2 regions of the Rhizobium sp. BR 314 genome follow, and region 1 is predicted to be linked to the other one. Evidence: predicted binding sites of a transcription regulator. Region 1 holds the regulator's gene; the other holds the start of a gene.
What was found. The regulator PhoB, encoded in region 1, activates phosphate uptake and scavenging genes when phosphate is short. The targets are predictions, from matches to a motif close to TGTCATNNANCTGTCAT.

Region 1 (7,375 bases):
CGGTCGTAGACGGCCTTCGGTTCGTAGACGCGCACGCCGCGCTCGTGGAAGAGGCGATAGAGCAGACGCTCAGTGCCGACTTGCGGATCCGTGAGCTCATCGGCGTCAATGGTCTCGACCAGACTGCGCGCTTCCGACCAGGCATCGTCCTCGGCATGGTGGCGCACACCGGTATCGCCGTCGCCGCCATGCAGGTCCGGCTGGCGCATGCGTTCGGGCGCTTCCGGCAGGAACTGGGCGATCAAGCCCCCTGCCCGCCAGCGGTGGCGTGGCTTGCCGTTCTCGTCACGATCAAAAAGCTCGGCAGCGCCCAGGCGAACGCGCGTCGGAATCTGTTCCGACTGGCGGAAATAGGTGCCGGCGATCTCCTCGAGCGACGCGCCGTCGAGAGCGACGATACCCTGATAGGGCTGGCTGAACCGGCCCTGGTCGATCGTGAAAGCGAGAACGCCCTTGCCGAGCAGCTGCTCCGGCTCCGTCCGGCCTTCCGCTACAGCCTTTGCCAGCGCTTCCTCGTTGAAGCGGGCATAGGCACGGACATTTTCCGGCGTCGAGAAATCGGCCACCAGCAGATCGACGGGACCGTCGCCCTTGGTCTGCACGGTGAACTTGCCTTCGAACTTCAGCGACGTGCCGAGCAGAACCGTCAGAACGATGGCCTCGGCCAGGAGGCGGGCCACCGGGGTCGGATAATCGTGCCGGGCAAGGATCGCATCCAGCAGCGGACCAAGCTGCACGGCACGGCCGCGCACATCGAGGCCCTCCACCTGAAAGGGTACGACGTGATCGTCACCGGCGAAATCGAATTGGCCCAGCGAGGCTGCATTTTCGGCCATTGCTTTACTCCTACTGCGCCCGCGCTCTCAAGCGCGGCTTTATATCCTCAGATCGCGCCCAGGCACCAAGCAAGAATCGACTTTTGCGCATGAAGGCGGTTTTCCGCCTCATCGAAAACAACGGATTGCGGACCATCGATCACTTCGTCCGTCACCTCCTCCCCGCGATGGGCGGGCAGGCAATGCATGAACAACGCGTCTTTGTCGGCCTGTGCCATCAAAGCCTTGTTGACTTGATAGGGCTGGAAGACGTTGTGACCGCGGGCCCGGTGTTCCTGATTCATGGAAACCCAGGTATCGGTTACCACACAATCGGCGCCGGCGACCGCACGGTCGGCATCATGCGAGAGCAGGATTTCGGCGCCCTCGTTGCGGGCCCAGTTCAGATAGTGATCCTTTGGCTCGGAACCAAGGGGTACCGCCATGTTCATGCGATAGCCGAAGCGTGCGGCGCCTTCGATCAATGAATGCAGCACGTTATTGCCGTCGCCGGTCCAGGCGACAGTCTTGCCCTTGATCGGGCCGCGATGCTCCTCGAAGGTCATGATGTCGGCCATGATCTGGCAGGGATGCGTGTCGTCCGTCAGCGCATTGATAACCGGAACGGTCGCATGTTCCGCCAGTTCGAGCATGCGCGCATGATCCGTGGTGCGGATCATGATCGCGTCGACGTAGCGCGACAGGACCTTGGCGGTATCGCCGATCGTCTCGGCGCGGCCAAGCTGCATTTCGGTGCCGGAGAGGAACAGCGTCTCGCCGCCGAGCTGGCGCATGCCGACATCGAAGGAAACGCGGGTACGGGTGGACGGCTTCTCGAAAATCATCGCCAGCATCTTGCCCGCAAGCGGCTTGTCGGCCGCGCCCGCCTTCAGCTGCTTCTTTCGCACGATCGCATCATCGATGATGTGACGCAGATCGGCAGCCGGAACGGCTGAGAGATCGAGAAAGTGTTTCGGAGAAGCCATGTCCTTACCTGTGCTCCAGAAAAAACAATAATGCCCGCGTGGGACACGCATAAGCCCCCTTAAATCGGCACCGATTTATAGAAAGCTTATGCGATTCCTAAATGTTACTGCGTCCTTTGCGCGTCGTCTCGACGCGCGGCGCAGTAATCGCCCCGACTGCAGGCGTTAAACTTAAGCCGATTTCTTGGTGCGGGCAGCGCGCGCACGTTCGGCCGCACGCTCGATGCGGGCAAGGCCTTCGCGTGCTTCCTCGGCGGTGACGACGAGCGGCGGCAGCAGGCGGATGACGTTGTCGCCGGCGGGCACACCCAGCAGATGCTCGGCTCGGATAGCCTGCAGCAGATCCGCCTGCGGAATGGCCGCCTTGATGCCGAGCATCAAGCCTTCGCCGCGTACATCCTCGATGATATCAGGGAAGCGGTCTTTCAGCGAGGCAAGACCCTGGCGGAAGACCAGCGCGACATCGCAAACATGCTGCAGGAAGCCATCAGCAAGCACGATGTCGAGCACCGCATTGCCAACGGCCATGGCAAGCGGATTGCCGCCATAGGTCGAGCCGTGCGTGCCGGCCTTCATGCCGGAGGCGGCTTCAGCCGTCGCAAGGCACGCACCGAGCGGGAAACCGCCGCCAATCCCCTTGGCCACAGCCATGATGTCAGGCTTAATGCCGGCCCATTCGTAAGCGAAGAGCTTGCCCGTGCGGCCAACGCCGCACTGGACTTCATCCAGGATCAACAGCAAGCCATGCTCATCGCAGATCTGGCGCAGGCCGCGCATGAACTCATTGGTGGCTGGGCGAATACCACCCTCGCCCTGCACCGGCTCGATCAGGATCGCCGCCGTCGCATCGGTAACTGCTGCGCGGACGGCGTCGAGATCACCGAACGGCACCTGATCGAAGCCCGGAGCCTTTGGGCCGAAACCTTCGATGTACTTTTCCTGACCACCGGCTGCGATCGTCGCGATGGTGCGGCCGTGGAAGGCGCCCTCGAAAGTGATCACATGAAACTTCTCGGGATGCCCCTTGGCGAAGTGATAGCGCCGCGCCGTCTTGATGGCGCATTCCAGCGCCTCCGCGCCGGAATTCGTGAAGAACACCTTGTCGGCGAAGGTGACATCCGTCAGCCGCTTCGACAGCTTTTCCTGACCGGGCACTTCATAGAGGTTCGACAGGTGCCACACCTTGTCTACCTGCGCCTTCAGTTCGGCCACAAGATGGGGATGGGCATGGCCAAGCGAATTGACCGCCACACCAGCTGCGAAATCGAGGTAGCGTTCGCCACTTTCCGTCACCAGCCAGACGCCCTCGCCTCGCTCGAACCGCAGCGGAGCACGCAGGTATGTATCATAAAGCGGCGCGGTCTCGGCCATGGCCATATCTCCTCGATCACAACTTTAAGGACCAATCGCTTCCGCTTGATGAAACGGGTCCGAAAAAATCAAAAATGCCGCCTTGCGGCGGCCTGGGCACTATTGATGTTTTGCACCGCGATGTCAACAAAACTGGCGATTTAGCAAGTGCGAGAAAGCGCTTGCGCGCAAATGGATCGCGTTCGGCACGGCATATTGCAGAAATGCCACGCCGGGGCAGCAAGTTGGGGAAAACCCCGAAATCGATTCCTCAAGATTCTCGCGACTCTTGTCACGGAGTCAGCCTCACACTAGGTTAAAAAGCAATTGCTAGACTGCATGCGGCGGAACTAGTCACCACAATTTTAAAGCGTTTCGTGCCTCGATCCCATGCGAGGCAATGGTGAAGGATTCTGCCACCGGAAACGCGACAGCGGAGACAGGGCATGAATTGGACAGACGAACGCGTCGAGAAGCTGAAAAAGCTATGGTCCGAAGGGTTGAGCGCCAGCCAGATCGCGGCGCAACTGGGTGGCGTGAGCCGTAATGCCGTCATCGGCAAGGTGCATCGCCTGAACCTTCCCGGCCGAGCGAAGGCGGGTGGCACGGCGACGGCTGCTCGCACGCCGAAGCGCACTGCCTCGGCGCCAAGGGCTCCGGCTTACACCTCGCGCGTCGCGACCCGTACGGTTGCCCGCCAGCAGGGTGCAACCATGCTGAAGGAAGAGATCGAGGTCGATGCGGTCAACGAGATCACCTACCGTCCCGCGGCCAATGTCGTCGTTCCGATTTCGCGCCGCCTCGGCCTGACGGAACTGACGGAACGCACCTGCAAGTGGCCCGTCGGTGATCCGTTGAAGGACGATTTCCACTTCTGCGGCAATGACAGCCCGGATTCCTCGCCGTACTGCACCTATCATCAGCGCATGGCCTACCAGCCGGTGCATGATCGCCGTCGCAACAACGGCTAAGCAGCGAATTCAAGAATTCAGACAACGAAACGGGCCCCTCGAGGCCCGTTTTCTGTTTCCGCCGCAATGTTGATGCCTGAGCGGTTGACCGCTCAGGCCTCCATGGAATAGCCCGCGCCGCGAACGGTGCGGATGACATCCTGCATATTGGAGAAGTTTAGCGCCTTGCGCAGGCGGCCGACATGAACGTCGACGGTGCGTTCGTCGACATAGATATCGTGCCCCCAGACGCCGTCCAGCAGCTGCGAGCGGGAGAAGACGCGGCCCGGCGAGGACATCAGGAATTCCAGCAGACGGAATTCCGTCGGACCCAGCCGCACTTCGCGGCTCTTGCGATGAACGCGATGGGTTTCGCGGTCCAGCTCGATATCGCCGCAACGCAGCACCGTAGAGAGAACCTCCGGACGGGCACGCCGTAGCATCGCCTTGACGCGCGCCATCAGCTCCGGCGTCGAGAACGGCTTGACGACGTAATCGTCCGCGCCGGTGGAAAGGCCGCGCACGCGCTCGCTTTCCTCGCCGCGGGCCGTCAACATGATAATCGGCAGGCGCTCCGTCTCCGGCCGCATACGCAGCCGGCGGCAAAGCTCGATGCCGGACACGCCGGGGAGCATCCAGTCGAGGATCAGAAGATCGGGGATGCGCTCCTGGAGACGCAACTCGGCTTCATCGCCTCTGAGGATCGTGTCGACCTCGAAGCCTTCGGCCTCAAGATTATAGCGCAGCAGAACGCTCAGCGCTTCCTCGTCTTCTACAACAGCAACTCTCGGAACCATGCGCCTTTGGTCTCCTTTCTTCTCTTCCAGATTATTCCGTCACCGCGCCAACGGTGTTTGCAGTGTCGTCCTTCGGACGTTCGCCTTCCGGCTGTGCGCCTGTCGCCATGTAATAGATCGTCTCGGCGATATTGGTGGCATGGTCGCCGATGCGCTCGATGTTCTTGGCGCAGAAGAGAAGATGCGTGCAGGTGGTGATGTTGCGCGGATCTTCCATCATGTAGGTCAGCATCTCGCGAAAGAGCGAGGTGTACATCGCGTCGATTTCCTCGTCGCGTTCGCGGATCGAAACAGCCTTGTCTGGCGACCGCGTGGCGTAGACGTCAAGGACTTCCTTGAGCTGGCCGAGCGCCAGTTCGGAAAGATGTTCGATGCCGCGGGCAAGCTTCCGCGGAACTCCGGTGCCCTGCACGGCGATGACGCGCTTTGCCGTGTTCTTGCCAAGGTCGCCGACACGCTCCAGATCGGAGGCGATGCGGATGGAACCCATGATCTCGCGCAGGTCAGCCGCCATCGGCTGACGACGTGCGATGGTGACGATCGCCTTGTCGCCGACTTCGCGTTCGGCATGGTCGAGAACGACGTCGTCGGAGATGACCTTCTGTGCGAGAGCGGCATCGCTATGAACCAATGCGCGAACGCTGTCGCTGACCATCTGTTCGGCCAGACCGCCCATTTCGGCAATACGGCGCGTCAGGAACTTCAGGTCTTCGTCATAGGCAGAGAGAATGTGAGTGGAGACCATTTTTCTTTCCTTAAGGTGAACTGTGTGAAGGGAGCCGCGCACCTGACATCATCAACCAAAACGGCCCATGATGTAATCCTGCGTGCGGAAATCGTCGGGATTGGTGAACATCTTATCGGTGTCGTTCTCCTCGACCAGATGGCCGAGATGGAACATTGCGGTGCGCTGTGAAACGCGGGCAGCCTGCTGCATGGAATGCGTCACGATAACGATCGTAAAATTCTCCCGCAGCTCGTGAATGAGATCCTCGACTTTTGCCGTCGCAATCGGATCGAGCGCCGAACAGGGCTCGTCCATCAGGATCACCTCCGGGCTGACTGCAACGGCGCGCGCGATGCACAGGCGCTGCTGCTGTCCGCCAGAAAGGCTGGTGCCGGCATCGTGGAGCCGGTCCTTCACTTCGCCCCAGAGACCAGCCTTCTGCAGGCTGGTTTCGACGATGTGCTCGAGATCGGCCTTCGAACGATGCAGGCCGTGTATGCGCGGACCATAGGCGACGTTCTCGTAGATCGATTTCGGAAACGGATTGGGCTTCTGGAAGACCATGCCGACGCGCGCGCGCAGCTCCACCACATCGATACTGTTGTCGTAGACATCCTGATCGTCGAGCGTGATCTTGCCGGTGATACGGCAGGTCTCGATCGTATCGTTCATGCGGTTGAGGCAACGCAGGAAGGTGGACTTGCCGCAGCCAGACGGGCCGATCAACGCCGTGACCGTATTGGCGCGGATATTCAGATTGACGTCGAAGAGCGCGCGCTTTTCGCCGTAGTAGACCGAAACGTCCTGGCCGATCATCTTGTAGGGGATCGTCATCATCTTCTTGGCCAATGCTCGTTCGCTTCCGGCTTCCGTCATCATGTTCATTTCGTGCTCCTCCCCTACCAGCGCCGCTCGAAGCGACGGCGCAGCAGGATTGCCCCGATATTCATCGCAACGAGGAAGAAGAGCAGGACGATGATGGCCCCGGAGGTTCTCTCAACGAAGGCACGCTCCGCTTCGCTCGCCCACATGTAGATCTGCACCGGCAGCGCCGTCGAAGGATCGAGCGGCGAAGCGGGATAATTGGCGACGAAGGCGACCATGCCGATCAGAAGCAGCGGCGCCGTCTCCCCGAGCGCATGGGCAAGCCCAAGGATCGTGCCAGTCAAAATACCGGGCATGGCGAGCGGCAGGACATGGTGGAAGACCATCTGCATGCGCGACGCGCCGAGGCCAAGTGCGGCACTGCGGATCGATGGCGGTACCGCGCGCAGCGCCGAGCGCGTGGCGATGATGATCATCGGCAGCGTCATCAGGCTCAACACGAGACCGCCGACCAGCGAGGCCGAGCGCGGCAGTCCCATCATGTTGATGAAGACCGAGAGGCCGAGCAGGCCGTATACGATCGATGGCACGGCTGCGAGGTTGTTGATGTTGACCTCTATCAGATCCGTAAGCCGATTTTTCGGTGCAAATTCCTCGAGATAGATCGAAGCGGCGACGCCGACGGGCAAGGCGAGCACAAGCACGGTCAACATCAGATAGAGCGAGCCGATCAGGGCAACACCGAGGCCTGCAGCTTCCGGCCGGCTCGAATTGCCTGAAAGGAACAGGCCGCTGTTGAAGGCCTTGTAGAGTGCGCCGCTATCGCGGAGCTGCTTCATCCATGCGACCTGCCGATCCGACACCTTGCGGTCCTTCTCGTCGGCCGTCAAATCGATCTGCCCCTTGTTGGCGGAGTCGATATTCG
Region 2 (7,375 bases), on a different contig from region 1:
GCGGCCGGGCCGAGGACGGCGAAGAACAGTGTGAGCGCGATCAGGATCAGGAATGGCGGCAGGAAGGGCTGCGGTCCTTCGACGGCGGCATAGGTGGCGCTGACGCCGAAGATCAGCACGGGAATGGTGAGCGGCAACACCAGGATGGAGACCAGCAGCCCGCCGCGCGGCAGGGCCACAGCCACGGCAGCTCCCACCGCGCCGATGAAGGTGATCGCCGGAGAGCCGACGAGCAACGTCGCTGCGGTCGCGCCGATCGCCGCCTCGTTCATATTCATAAAGAGACCGAGCAGGGGGGAGGCGATGACGAGCGGCAGGCCGGTCGCCACCCAATGCGCTGCGCATTTGGTGAAAACCGTGAGGACCAGCGGCGTTTCCTGCATGACGAGCAGATCGAGCGAGCCGTCATCGCGCTCGGCCTGGAACAGACGGTCGAGGCCGAGAAGGCTTGCGAGCAGCGCGCCGATCCAGACGATGGCTGGGCCGATGCGCGAGAGAAGTTTTAGGTCCGGGCCGACGCCAAAAGGGATAACGGCGACGACGGTGAGGAAGAAAAGGATGCCGATCAGCGCCCCGCCGCCGGCGCGAACCGAAAGTCTGAGGTCGCGGAGGAAGAGGGCGATCATGGGGTGCGGCTTTCAAAGTGAATCGGGGAATTGCCTTTCGCCTGGCTCCAGGCGGGAGAAGCGTTTGCTTCTCGCCACCCCCCTCTGCCCCTTTGGGGCATCTCCCCCACAAGGGGGGAAATCGGTAGCTCGCTGCTCACTCGGCGCCAAGCACCGACGTTCGATACTCGCAGATCATATCGAGGTTGCTTTGGGCACGCAGCTGCAGCCCACAATCTCCCCCCTTGGGAGGGAGGTGTCTCGGCAGTGACAGAGGGGGGTAACTCACCGCGCAGCGATGAGCTTCTCCGAAGGGACAGAGGAGGGTATCGAAGGTGTGGCGTAGGCAAAAACATAGGACTCACCCCCACATGCCCTCGCTCACACCGGCAAACCCCGTCATCCGCATCTCCTGCACATTCTCCAAGCCAAGCGGTTGGTGCGTTGCAGCGAGAATAATGCCGCCACTCTTCTGATGCGCTGTAATCAGTTTCGCGAAGAGCTGGTCGGCCGAGCTGTCCAGTGCTGCCGTCGGTTCGTCGAGGATCCAGATCGGACGGTAAGCGACCAGAAGCTTGGCAAAAGCGATTCGCCGCTGCTGGCCTGCGGAGAGGTAGCCGAAAGGCAGCTGCATGATGCTGGCGAGCCCGACGGCATCGACAGACTCATCGACATCCAGGCCGCTGCCGCCCGGCATATCGCCGAGGAAGGTCTTCCAGAACGTCAGGTTTTCAGCCACGGTCAGCTCGGATTTCATCGCATTACGGTGGCCGAGATAGTGGCTGGCTTCGCCTGCCGGGCGGGCAGTTTCGCCGTCCTTTCCGGTAAATGTGACGGTGCCTTTATCCTGCCTGAGAAGGCCTGCCACAACGCGCAGAAGTGTCGATTTTCCCGACCCGTTGCGGCCTGTCAGAACGAGGGCATCTCCATCAGCCAAGTTGAAGGAAACATTCAAGAAAATCAGGTCTTCGCCCCGCCTTGCCGCCAGATTTTCAGCGCTTAGATGCATTCGCTCAGGCTTTCCCCGTTTTCGTTGCTGCAACGCGCAAAAAATTGTCAAAATTTGCGCTTTGCCACTCTGGCAAGTCTTTACGAAATTATCTATAAGACCTGCAACCACGCCAGCGGTCGGCGTGAATTTCATCCTTGCGCCGAACATAAGGTTTTCTCCTTACGTGCGGACAGCGGAAATGGCCGTACCCGCATCCTGATGTGCATAAAGTGCATAGGCGTTCGCACGACTGTGTTGGCTATCAGAAACGGGGTATCTCGTGTCTAAATCTCTTGACAGTTTCAAGTGTCGTTCCACGTTGACCGTGGGCGGGAAAGACTATGTCTATTTCAGCCTGCCCAAGGCTGAAGCCAATGGTCTGCCCGGTGTTTCCAAGCTGCCTTACTCCATGAAGGTGCTTCTGGAAAACCTGCTGCGTTTTGAAGACGGGCAGTCGGTCACGAAGGAACATATCCTTGCCGTCGCCGAATGGCTGACCAACAAGGGCACCGTCGAGAACGAAATCGCTTATCGCCCGGCACGCGTGCTGATGCAGGACTTCACCGGTGTTCCGGCCGTTGTCGACCTTGCTGCCATGCGCGACGCCATGGTCTCCCTCGGCGGCGATCCGGAAAAGATCAACCCGCTCGTCCCCGTCGATCTCGTCATCGACCACTCCGTCATCGTCGACGAATTCGGCACGCCGCAGGCTTTTGCCAAGAACGTCGAGCTCGAATATCAACGCAACGGCGAACGCTACCGCTTCCTGAAGTGGGGCCAGCAGGCATTCAAGAATTTCCGCGTCGTTCCTCCCGGCACCGGCATCTGTCACCAGGTGAACCTCGAATATCTCGGCCAGACCGTCTGGACGAAGGAAGAGGACGGCGAAACGATCGCTTATCCCGACACCTGCGTCGGTACCGATTCGCACACGACTATGATCAACGGTCTCGGCGTTCTCGGCTGGGGCGTTGGCGGTATCGAAGCTGAAGCTGCCATGCTCGGCCAGCCGGTCTCCATGCTGCTTCCGGAAGTCATCGGCTTCAAGCTCACCGGCAAGCTCAAGGAAGGCGTCACCGCGACCGACCTAGTTCTGACCGTCGTGCAGATGCTGCGCAAGAAGGGCGTTGTTTCCAAGTTCGTCGAATTCTTCGGCCCTGGCCTCGACAACATGCCGCTCGCAGATCGTGCCACCATCGGCAACATGGGTCCGGAATACGGCGCGACCTGCGGCTTCTTCCCGGTCGACAAGGAAACACTGAACTACCTCAACATGTCCGGCCGCGCCAAGGACCGTATCGCGCTCGTCGAAGCCTATTCCAAGGCTCAGGGCATGTGGCGTGACAATGACGGTTCCGACCTCGTCTTCACCGACACGCTGGAACTCGACCTTGGCGACGTCGTGCCGTCTATGGCTGGCCCGAAGCGTCCGGAAGGCCGTATCGCGCTGGAAAACATTGCTTCCGGCTTCGCCACTTCGCTGGAAACCGAATACAAGAAGCCCGGCCAGCTTTCCAACCGCTACGCGGTCGAAGGCACGGATTTCGATATCGGCCATGGTGACGTTGCCATCGCTGCCATCACCTCCTGCACCAACACCTCCAACCCGTCGGTTCTGATCGCTGCCGGCCTTCTCGCCCGCAACGCCGTTGCCAAGGGCCTGAAGACCAAGCCGTGGGTCAAGACCTCTCTGGCACCGGGATCGCAGGTCGTCGGCGAATATCTTGCCAAGTCTGGCCTGCAGGCTGATCTCGACAAGCTCGGCTTCAACCTGGTCGGCTTCGGCTGCACCACCTGCATCGGCAACTCCGGCCCGCTGCCGGCGCCGATCTCCAAGACGATCAACGACAAGGGTCTGATCGTATCGGGCGTTCTCTCCGGTAACCGCAACTTCGAAGGCCGTATTTCGCCTGACGTTCAGGCAAACTACCTTGCTTCGCCGCCGCTCGTTGTCGCCTACGCGCTCGCCGGCTCGGTGCAGCTCGACCTGACGAAGGAGCCGATCGGCGAAGACCAGAACGGCAAGCCGGTTTACCTGAAGGACATCTGGCCGACCTCGCATGAGGTTCAGGAGTTCATCCAGAAGTACGTCACGCGCGAGCTCTACGAGAGCAAGTATGCCGACGTCTTCAAGGGTGACTCCAATTGGCAGGCCGTGCAGGTTCCTCCGGGCCAGACCTATGCCTGGGACGACAACTCGACCTATGTTCAGAATCCGCCTTACTTCGTGGGCATGGGCAAGAAGGGTGCCGGCGTTTCCGACATCAAGGGCGCTCGCGTTCTCGGTCTCTTCGGCGACAAGATCACCACCGACCATATTTCGCCGGCCGGTTCGATCAAGGCTGCCTCGCCGGCCGGCGCCTACCTCATCGGTCACGGCGTTGGCGTTGCCGACTTCAACCAGTACGGCACGCGTCGCGGCAATCATGAGGTCATGATGCGCGGCACCTTCGCCAACATCCGCATCCGCAACCACATGCTCGGCCCGAACGGCAAGGAAGGTGGCTACACCATCCACTATCCGTCCAAGGAAGAGACTTCGATCTACGATGCGGCCATGCAGTACAAGGCCGAGGGCGTTCCGCTCGTCATCTTCGCCGGTGTCGAATACGGCAACGGCTCGTCGCGCGACTGGGCTGCCAAGGGCACGAACCTGCTCGGTGTCCGCGCCGTGATCGCCCAGTCCTTCGAGCGTATCCACCGCTCGAACCTCGTCGGCATGGGCGTCATCCCCTTCGTCTTCGAGGAAGGCACGACTTGGGCCAGCCTCGGCCTGAAGGGCGACGAACTCGTTACCATAGAAGGCCTGGCTGATATCAAGCCGCGCGAGCGCAAGATCGCCAAGGTCACCTATGGCGACGGTACAGTTCGCGATATCCCGATCATCTGCCGTATCGATACGCTGGATGAGGTCGTCTACGTCAACAATGGCGGCATCCTGCAGACCGTTCTGCGCGATCTCGCCGCCTAATACGCATCCATTCCGTTCTTACGAGGCCGCCGGAAAACTCTTCCGGCGGCCTCTTCTTTTTCACGGGGATGTGTTCGGCGCAGCTGCCATGCGGCATTGGCCTCACCCCATCGTGACTTTGCGTCATCACGCTAAGCTATTATCTCTTGTTTCAGGTTTTTCGGGCTTGATATGGCCTTATCGCCCCAAGACTAGTGGGTATTTGGAGGCTGCGCAGGCGGCTGGCGAGTTTGATGCAGAGGTAAGAGAGAAATGCGCCTTCGATTTTCGGTTCCACTTCTGGCAGGCATCGCGCTCGCAAGTTCGCTGCATGCGCAGGAGGCTGCGAAGATCAAGGGCGTGGTCGAGCTTTTCACCGCACAAGGCTGTGCTTCCTGTCCCCCGGCCGACGCTGCCTTTCGAAAGCTGATTCGCCAGGGCGACGTCGTGGCGCTCGCCTATCATGTCGACTACTGGAACTATCTGGGCTGGAACGACACGATGGCGAACAAGGAAAATACCGCACGCCAGTATGCTTATGCCCGCACGCTCGGTCGCAGCGGCGTCTACACGCCGCAGGCCATCATCAATGGCCGGGACCATATGAATGGTGCCGATCTCAACGCGATCAACATCAAGCTCGATACTTTCCAGCGCGCCGGTGAGGGCCTGACCGTGCCAGTAAGCGCCAGCACGAAGGATGATGAGCTTTCGATCAAGATCGGTGCTGGCCAAGGCAAGGCCAATGTCGTCATCGTCTATTTCGACAAGGAGCAGATGGTGGCTCCCAAGGGCGGCGAAAACAACGGCCAGCAAATTGCCTATATGCATGCGGTTTCCGATGTCGAGACGGTCGGCATGTGGGATGGCAGGGCGATGAATGTCGTGTTGCCCGCCAATGTGTTGACCAAAGCCGGACGAAGAGGGCTTGCCGTCCTTCTGCAGTCGTCGTCGTCCTCCGGCGATCCCTCGGCCATTATCGGGGCGACAGTGCTGACGGTGGGTTCGGACGGCTAAGCGCCCTGTCTATTTGATCGGGGACGTCTTTTGCTTCGGCTGGCGCGGAAAAGGTGCCTATTTCGGCTGACGCCGAAAAAGGGGGTGCCCGGCGGGACGCATTCGGGGCTGGGGTTTATCGATGCGCCCCGGCCGGGCCGCTTGGCGCGGCGGCGCCAAGCGGCTGCCTATACTTCCTGCAAATTAGGCGTCGTTTTGACTGAAATGCGGCGCTGCAGAGATGCTTTTGGGCACGGGAAAGAAATTGTGAGCCGTCAGACGGCTTGCAATTTGATGCGGCTGAGGCAAACTGTCATTCTCCTGTCATGAGATAGCCCTTGGGGGATTGATGACTGATCAGCCGGATTTGCGACACGGCGAAAGCCGCTCCGCCGAGACTAATTCCTCCGTCATCGTTGATTTCAGAGAATACAAGCAGAGCAAGGATCCGCTGCCGGTGACGTTCCATCGCCGTGAGCTGGATGCCATACTCTGGATCTACGGCCGCATGGTCGGCGAAGGCGAATGGCGCGACTACGCCATCGATCATCTCAAGGACAAGGCAGTCTTCTCCGTCTTCAAGCGCTCCGGCGAGATGCCGCTTTTCTGCATCGAGAAGAACCCGAAACTCGCCGCGAAGCAGGGCGCCTTCTCCGTCATCAATACCAATGGGATGACGTTGAAGCGTGGACATGACCTCAGCCAAGTGCTGAAGGTTTTCGACAAGCAGCTGAAGCTGGTGGAGAAGTAGTTCTTTCCCCACCGTCTTGATGGTAAAAGCCCGCTCGTCCCGGAAACCGAGGGAAGAGAGCATTCAAGGCTAGACCAACAGATCGACCCTACTCCTGGAACAGGATACCCGGATAGACCGACTGGTCCGGGTCGGTGGTATTTCCCTCGCCAAGCGCCTTCTGCATCAGCATCGTATCCAGCCACCGACCATGCTTGTAGCCCGTGCCCTTGAGCAATCCGGCTTCGGTAAATCCCGCAGCCCGATGCACGGCGACGGAGGCAGGATGCGCTCCCCCGATGACGGCGATCATTTGGCGAAAGCCCAGCGTCTGGCAGCTATCAATCAGGGCATTCAGTAGCAATCTGCCGATCCCGCGCCCGCGGGCCTCCGGAGCAAGGTAGATCGAATCCTCCACCATCCACCGATAGGCCGGCCGTGTGCGGAACGCCGAAGCATAGGCATAGCCGAGAAATGTGCCGTCTGCATCCTCGGCGACGATATAGGGGTAGGCTTTTTCCTGGATCGCGCGAAAGCGGCCTGCCATCTCGTCTTCGCCTGGAGGCGTAATCTCGTAGCTTGCCGTGCCGTTCAGCACGGAATCTCTGTAGATGGCGGTTATGTGGGGCAGGTCGTCTAAGGTTGCGCTGCGGAGGCGGACGGACATGTGATTCTTACTGCCTGATCTGCTGATGACGATGGCTGCCATCAAATCGCAGGCCTCTTTTCCAGGCAAACAAAAAGGCGGCCGAAGCCGCCTTTTCGATATCTATTCAAACCGTTCGATTAGTTTCTGTTGCCCATGAAGCGCAGCAAGAACATGAACAGGTTGATGAAGTCCAGGTACAGCGACAGAGCGCCCATGATCGCCTTGCGGCCGGCTACAGTCGCATCGTCGGCATCGTAGTACATTTCCTTGATCCGCTGCGTGTCATAGGCCGTGAGGCCTGCGAAGATCAGCACGCCGATCACCGAGATGGCGAACTGCATGGCGGACGAAGCCAGGAAGATGTTGACCAGCGAGGCGATGATCAGGCCGAAGAGACCCATCATCAGGAACGAGCCCATCGCGGACAGATCACGCTTGGCCGTGTAGCCGTAGA

Region 2: a site for PhoB is predicted at 5,854-5,870, ahead of QD461_RS06090 (DUF2794 domain-containing protein). Genes of this name have one in related genera too.

What each region holds. Positions count from the first base shown of each region.
Region 1 covers NZ_JARWLA010000019.1:39,962-47,336, forward strand. The annotation lists gene QD461_RS21870 (Hsp33 family molecular chaperone) at 1-836, opposite strand, end outside; gene argF (ornithine carbamoyltransferase) at 884-1,801, opposite strand; gene QD461_RS21880 (aspartate aminotransferase family protein) at 1,973-3,172, opposite strand; gene QD461_RS21885 (GcrA family cell cycle regulator) at 3,598-4,122, shown strand; gene phoB (phosphate regulon transcriptional regulator PhoB) at 4,215-4,898, opposite strand; gene phoU (phosphate signaling complex protein PhoU) at 4,930-5,643, opposite strand; gene pstB (phosphate ABC transporter ATP-binding protein PstB) at 5,695-6,510, opposite strand; gene pstA (phosphate ABC transporter permease PstA) at 6,525-7,375, opposite strand, start outside.
Region 2 covers NZ_JARWLA010000003.1:240,816-248,190, forward strand. The annotation lists gene ccmB (heme exporter protein CcmB) at 1-626, opposite strand, end outside; gene ccmA (heme ABC exporter ATP-binding protein CcmA) at 967-1,614, opposite strand; gene acnA (aconitate hydratase AcnA) at 1,877-4,567, shown strand; gene QD461_RS06085 (DUF1223 domain-containing protein) at 4,820-5,563, shown strand; gene QD461_RS06090 (DUF2794 domain-containing protein) at 5,892-6,293, shown strand; gene QD461_RS06095 (N-acetyltransferase family protein) at 6,382-6,939, opposite strand; gene QD461_RS06100 (Bax inhibitor-1/YccA family protein) at 7,059-7,375, opposite strand, start outside.